Regions from separate parts of the Glutamicibacter arilaitensis Re117 genome, predicted to be linked through region 1. Evidence: predicted binding sites of a transcription regulator. Region 1 holds the regulator's gene; the other holds the start of a gene.
The links. Region 1 encodes HrcA, which represses chaperone genes, less so after heat shock. Its sites were predicted from a motif close to TTNGCACTCGNNNNNNNCGAGTGCNAA; they were not measured.
Positions count from the first base shown of each region.

Region 2: a site for HrcA is predicted at 2,061-2,087, ahead of groL (chaperonin GroEL). Genes of this name have one in related genera too.

Region 1 covers NC_014550.1:1,917,564-1,920,949, forward strand. The annotation lists gene AARI_RS09220 (16S rRNA (uracil(1498)-N(3))-methyltransferase) at 1-45, opposite strand, end outside; gene dnaJ (molecular chaperone DnaJ) at 48-1,172, opposite strand; gene hrcA (heat-inducible transcriptional repressor HrcA) at 1,239-2,252, opposite strand; gene AARI_RS09235 (DUF3097 family protein) at 2,380-3,252, shown strand; gene AARI_RS09240 (DUF4870 domain-containing protein) at 3,341-3,386, shown strand, end outside.
Region 2 covers NC_014550.1:612,341-615,726, reverse strand. The annotation lists gene AARI_RS03285 (DUF4031 domain-containing protein) at 1-118, shown strand, start outside; gene groL (chaperonin GroEL) at 222-1,859, opposite strand; gene AARI_RS03275 (LytR C-terminal domain-containing protein) at 2,158-2,763, opposite strand; gene AARI_RS03270 (DUF3263 domain-containing protein) at 2,806-3,096, opposite strand; gene AARI_RS03265 (uracil-DNA glycosylase) at 3,352-3,386, shown strand, end outside.

The DNA.
Region 1 (3,386 bases):
CTCTTGAGCCTGCTGCCCTTCGATGACGAAGCTATGGTTGCTCATGCTTAGCGCTGGTTCAGCTTCTCACGCAGGCGGGAGAACATGCCGCCGGTGTGCTCGACACGACCAGCTGCCATTTCCTCGCCACGCAGCTTAGCCAGCTGCTCGAGCAGCTCGCGCTGTGCAGCATCGAGCTTGGTTGGGGTCTCCACCTGCAGATGCACGATGATGTCCCCGCGCTTGCCGCCACGCAGGCGTGGTACGCCAAGCTCGGACAAGGTGACGGTATCGCCATCCTGGGCTCCTGGCTCCACGTTGATGCGCTGCTCGCCGTCGAAGGTTTCCAGCTTCAACTCGCAACCCAGTGCGGCGGCGGTCATCGGCAGGCTCATCTTGGCGTGCAGGTCGGTGCCGGCACGCTCGAAGACCTTGTGGCGGCGCACATCGACCTCGACGAACAGGTTGCCGTTAGGGCCGCCACCCGGGCCGGCCTCGCCCTGGCCGCGCAGCTGGATACGGGTACCGGAGTCAACACCGGCAGGCACGTTCAGCGACTTGGATACATGCTCTCGCACGCGGCCTTCGCCGTTGCACTCCAGGCATGGATCAGGGATGGTGGTGCCGAAACCGCCGCAGGCAGCACAGGTTTCCACGGTCATCATCTGGCCCAGGAAGGAACGTACCGGACGCTGGACCTGGCCGGCGCCATGGCAGATGTCGCAGGTGACCGGGCTGGTGCCCTCACGGGTGCACGAGCCGTTGCAGGTCTTGCAGGTAACCGCAGTTTCCATTTCCAACGGGTAGACGGTGCCCTTGACGGCATCTTCCAGGTCGATGGTGATGGTGATCAGCGCATCGCGTCCCGGCTGGGTACGCGAGGCCGGGCCCTGGGCTCCGCCGCCGCCAAAGAACTGCTCGAAGATGTCGCCAAAACCGCCGAAGCCCTGGCCGCCACCGCCGAAGCCTGGATGGCCATTGCCATTTTCGTCGCCCGTGGTGTCGTAGTTCTGGCGCTTGGTCTGGTCGGAAAGGACTTCGTAGGCACGGGTGACCAGCTTGAACTGCTCTGCAGCATCGTCGCTTGGGTTTACATCCGGGTGCAGCTTACGCGCCAACTTGCGGTAGGCACTCTTGATTTCCTGCGGGGTCGCGTCCTTGGCAACGCCTAGGGTCTCGTAATGCGAGCTCACGTTATTCGCCGTGTCCTTTCCTAAGAAACTTGAAAATCGGTAATACCGGGCCAGTGCCCAGCGAGGCTAGTTAGCCAAAATCTTCGACAGGTACCGTGCCACTGCCCGCACCGAGGCCATGGAGGTCGGGTAGTTCATCCGGGTGGGGCCCAGCACGCCGAGCTTGTTGCGCACGTCGGTGCTGTACGTCGTGGCAATCACGGCCGCATCGGAGAGCTGCCCGTAGTGGTTCTCCGTGCCGATGGCCACGGCCACGCCGCGCGAATCCGCTTCCAGCTCGGAGAAGAGCTTGAGCAGCACTACCTGCTCCTCCAGTGCTTCAAGTACCGGGGTGATGCTCAGCGGGAAGTCGCCCTCCACACGTGCAAGGTTGGCGGTGCCGGCCATGATGATGCGCTGGGCGTTGGCCGCCTGGGCCATTTCCTCCAGCGCGCCGAAGACCTGCTGCACCAATGGTTCGGCCTGGTGTGCCGGACTGACTTCGGTACGGTTGAGCTTGTTGGCAAGTTCTGCCAGCTGCACTCCCCCGAAGTTATTGAGCAGCCACTGCTTCAAATCATTCATCTCGTTATCCGAGTACGAACGCTGCACCGGCATCATGCGCTGATCCACCGTACCGTTGGAGGCGATCATCACCATCAGCACCTGGGTGGAGCCGAGGCCTACCAGATCCAAGTTCTTCAATGAGGCGGTGTCGTAATGCGGCACCTGTATCATCGCCACCTGGTTGGTCAACCGGGCCAGCAGCCGAACGGTGCTCTTGAGCATCTCATCCAGGTCCGTGGAGCGGTCCAGGATCTTGTTGATGGCGTCACGTTCAGCGCGCGAAAGCGGCTTCAGCTCGCCGATCTCATCGACAAAGCGGCGGTATCCCTTTTCGGTGGGAATGCGTCCAGAAGAAGTGTGCGGGGCTGCAATGAGCCCTTCTTCTTCTAGCAAGGCCATGTCATTGCGGATGGTGGCTGCGCTGACCCCGAGGTTGTGCCGATCCAATAGGGCCTTGGAACCCACTGGCTCGCGGGATTGGACGTAGTCCTCCACGATGGCGCGCAGAACGTCTAAACGTCGTGGCTCTGTCATCACAGCACCTCCTTGGAATCCTCGTGCCCGGCTTTGGCACTCTAACCTGTCAAGTGCCAAGTCTAATACGTTCAGCTGTTGCTAGCATTGGATTTCGAGCGTATTCGATCACAGCGAAAGGCAGTACGTGACTAATTACTCCTGGGGACCGCAAGATCTCAGTGCACCGGCACCGAAAAAACTCCGCCAGGTCCCCGTTGAGCGTGGCATGGTTCTTGAAGACGCCACCACCGGATGGGTGGGAGAAGTCATCCGTACCGAAAAAGCCGGCGGCATGCGGGTGATCGTGCTCGAAGACCGCCACGGCAAGACACGCTCCTTCCAAGCAGGGTTCGGCTTCTTCCTCGAGGGTGAAGCTGTGGAAATCGTGGAACCGGTAGCCAAGGCCGACATGCCGAAGAAACTGGTCTCCGCCTCAGGCTCACGGGCAGTATCCGGGCTGAAGGCCCGTGAAGCCCGCGCCAGCCGCATCTGGGTGGAAGGCAAGCACGATGCTGAATTGGTTGAAAAAGTTTGGGGCCATGACCTGCGTGTCGAAGGCATCGTTGTGGAGCCATTGCACGGCGTGGACGATCTAGCAGGGGCGATCCGTGACTTTGCGCCTTCCGGGCAGCGGCGTCTGGGGATCCTGGTGGACCATCTGGTCGAAGGCACCAAGGAATGGCATATCGTGGCCGAAGCAATGAAGGTTCCTGGGGCGGCGCAGAACGTGCTGATCCTCGGCCACCCGTACATCGACGTCTGGCAGGCGATCAAGCCATCCACCCTGGGCATCAAGGCGTGGCCGGTGATCCCCAAGGGCACCGAATGGAAGACCGGGGTGCTCAAGGCCTTCGGATGGCCGCATGCTACGGCAGAAGACATCGGTATCGGCTGGCAGCGATTGCTGTCCACGGTGCAGCATTACGGACAGCTTGAACCGCAGCTTCTGGGCAGGATTGAAGAATTGATCGATTTTCTCACCACCGAAGATTACGGTTTCCTAACGATTGACCAATAGTTAGACATTAGTTGGTGAATCTGCCTCGTCTGCTAGATGGTGGTCGCTATGATAAGAGAGACCACACTTAGCAAGACAAGGAATAATAGTGACATCACGCCAGACGAAACCATCGGAGAACGCACGCTTCGAAG
Region 2 (3,386 bases), 1.3 Mb from region 1:
CACAGGGCTGCTGGAGAAAGACAAGATCTACGGCACGCCCGCCGGTATCCAGCGCTGGGAGCCCGGTGCGCGCATCAATCTGAGCAATGAACTGGAATTGCTGCGAAGCTGGCTCTAGTTCAACGCCTCTTCGAGGCAAAACGGCCGATGGCCCGGATACCTTGTGAAAAGGAATCCGGGCCATCGGCGCGATGATTGCTTGGTGCCTTGCGGCGGGAAGCTTAGAAGCCGCCCATGCCGCCCATGCCACCCATGTCATCTCCACCGGCTGGAGCAGCGCCAGCAGGAGCTGGCTTTTCTGCGACAACAGCTTCGGTGGTCAGGAACAGGCCAGCGATCGATGCTGCGTTCTGCAGAGCCGAACGGGTTACCTTCACTGGGTCGTTGACGCCAGCTTCCAGCAGGTCCACGTACTGACCGGTGGCAGCGTTCAGGCCGTGACCTGCAGGCAGGCCCTTGACCTTGTCAGCCACGACGCCTGGCTCCATGCCAGCGTTCAGTGCAATCTGCTTCAGAGGTGCTTCGATGCCAACGCGAACGATGTTCGCACCGGTTGCTTCGTCACCTTCCAGAACCAGCTTCTCGAATGCAGCAGCGCCAGCCTGGATCAGTGCAACGCCACCACCGGCGACGATGCCTTCTTCAACAGCTGCCTTGGCGTTACGCACAGCATCCTCGATGCGGTGCTTGCGCTCCTTGAGCTCTACCTCGGTAGCCGCGCCAGCCTTCAGCACAGCGACACCGCCGGAGAGCTTTGCGTGGCGCTCCTGCAGCTTCTCGCGGTCGTAGTCCGAGTCGGTGTTCTTGATCTCGGCTGCGATCTGGGACTTGCGGCCCTCGATTGCGTCGGCTTCGCCGCCGCCTTCAACGATGGTGGTTTCGTCCTTGGTGATAACGACCTTGCGGGCGGTACCCAGGACTTCCAGGCCTACGTTGTCCAGGGACAGGCCGATTTCCTCGGAAACAACCTGGCCACCGGTGAGGATGGCGATATCGGTCAGCATGGCCTTGCGGCGGTCGCCGAAGCCTGGAGCCTTGACAGCAACAGACTTGAACAGGCCACGGATCTTGTTCAGGATCAGGGTAGCCAGTGCTTCGCCTTCAACATCTTCGGCGATGATCAGCAGCGACTTGTTGGACTGCATGACCTTCTCCAGCAAGGTAACCATGTCCTTGACCGAGGAGATCTTCGAGTTCACGATGAGGATGTATGGATCCTCAAGAACGGTTTCCTGGCGCTCAGCATCGGTAACGAAGTAAGCGGAGATGTAGCCCTTGTCGAAGCGCATGCCCTCAGCCAGCTCAAGCTCCAGACCGAAGGTGTTGGACTCTTCAACGGTGATGACGCCCTGCTCGCCGACCTTGTCGAGAGCTTCAGCGATCAGACCGCCGATTTCCTTGTCGCCAGCGGAGATCGAAGCGGTAGCAGCGATCTGCTCCTTGGATTCGATCTTCTTCGCAGCGGCGAACAGTTCAGCGGTGACAGCTTCTACAGCCTTGTCGATACCGCGACGCAGTGCGATTGGGTCAGCACCTGCGGCAACGTTGCGCAGGCCTTCCTTGACCAGTGCCTGTGCCAGTACGGTTGCGGTGGTGGTACCGTCGCCAGCGACGTCGTCAGTCTTCTTGGCAACTTCCTTGACCAGCTCTGCGCCGATCTTCTCGTAAGGATCTTCGAGGTCGATTTCCTTAGCGATGGATACACCGTCGTTGGTGATAGTAGGGGCGCCCCACTTCTTTTCCAGAACGACGTTGCGGCCGCGTGGGCCTAGGGTGACCTTTACCGCGTCAGCAAGGGTGTTCAGGCCGCGCTCTAGTCCGCGGCGTGCTTCCTCGTCAAATGCAATCATCTTAGCCATTGTGGCGTACGGTCCTTTCGGGACGATTTTGCGAAAATGCAACCGACAGACAGCGCCCGCGACGGACGAGTGGAGCGGCGTGGCATCGGGCCAGCAGCCGTTTCAGCTCTCGCTATCTGAGGTATTTTCCACGCTCCACGCGTTGCGTACGCTTCCTGGTGCTTCTTGAAGTTCCCCTAGGAACGCCAAAACCGACCAGCGTTAGCAGTCACAACACGAGAGTGCTAATACAAATATTGGCACTCTCGCATGGCGAGTGCAAGCTGATCGGCTGTAAGCGAATGGAATTATGAACGAATTATTCGTTTAGCCCCAAGGTGTCATCGGTGCCCAAAACCACGGTGACTCGGTTCGGGATGTTGGTAGTCTGCAAAACTTCCTCGACTTTCAAGACTTCGGCAGCTTTTTCAGCAGTAGTCCGGTAGGACTCAGACATGTAATAAACCGCCGAAACTTCGGCTGGCTTGGTCCAGTTGTCGGCCACGATGCTGGTAAATCCGGCTTCGGTCATGGCGTCTTCGCCTGCGGTGGCCAAGCCGGCGATGTTTGCAGCGTTATACACGCCGATCAGTTGGCCGTAGAGCACGTCTTCATCATCGATGGTGCTCGATGGCGATTCGCTTTCGCTCGGGGTAGCTTCCTCGGAGCTCTGCGGGGTCTCTTCCTGGGACTGCGACGATTCGCTGCCAGTGGAAGTGGCAAGGGTTTCCTTCAGCTGCGGACCAAAGATAAAGGACAGGGCACCGATCACCAGCACGAGCACAGCGGTCAGCACTACCCAGCGCAATTTTCCACCGGTTGACTTCGACGCGGCGGACTGCGCCCATCCGTGGGCGTGGTGCGAGCCCACACGGGTGCTGAATTCCGGAACGCGATCAAATTCGTCACGCGGGTAGTTGGTCATTCTTGTCCTTGCTCGAGGTCTGATTGGTCACGGCAGGCAGGGTTATCTTCCCGTGCCGACCTTACCGCCCACGCGACGTTTTGTGGAACGTGCTCTGCGCAGGCGCTTGACCAACATCGGGTCGTAGGCCAGTGCCGCGTCGGTTTCAATCAGCTGGTTCAACAACTGGTAGTAATTCGTCGGCGACATCGAAAATTGCTTGGTAATGGCTTGTTCTTTGGCCCCGGCATACTTCCACCACAACTTTTCCAAGGTGAGGATCTGCTGCGAACGTTCGTCCAATTCTGAATCCGGGTTCATCACGAAATCCACCAGCAATTCATTTTCAGCCATACGCTCTCACCTCGATCCTTAGTTCGATTTTCTCGGGTTTCAGTTATGCATGCAATCCGCCTTCGGCAGACATACCACCGATATTCTAACCAATCCGCTTGCCTAACGCCGTGTGGCCGAGCACAGGCACGCCAGAAAAACGGCACAATTAACTCTATGGACGATTTGCAGCCAGCACTTTTCGACGCACCTGGGCCAGCCCCGTTGCCCGTTTACGAAGCCTCGGATTTCCCTTTTTACCATGGGGCGAAATCAATGGCCGACCTCGGGTTTATCGCGCCAGACTGGGT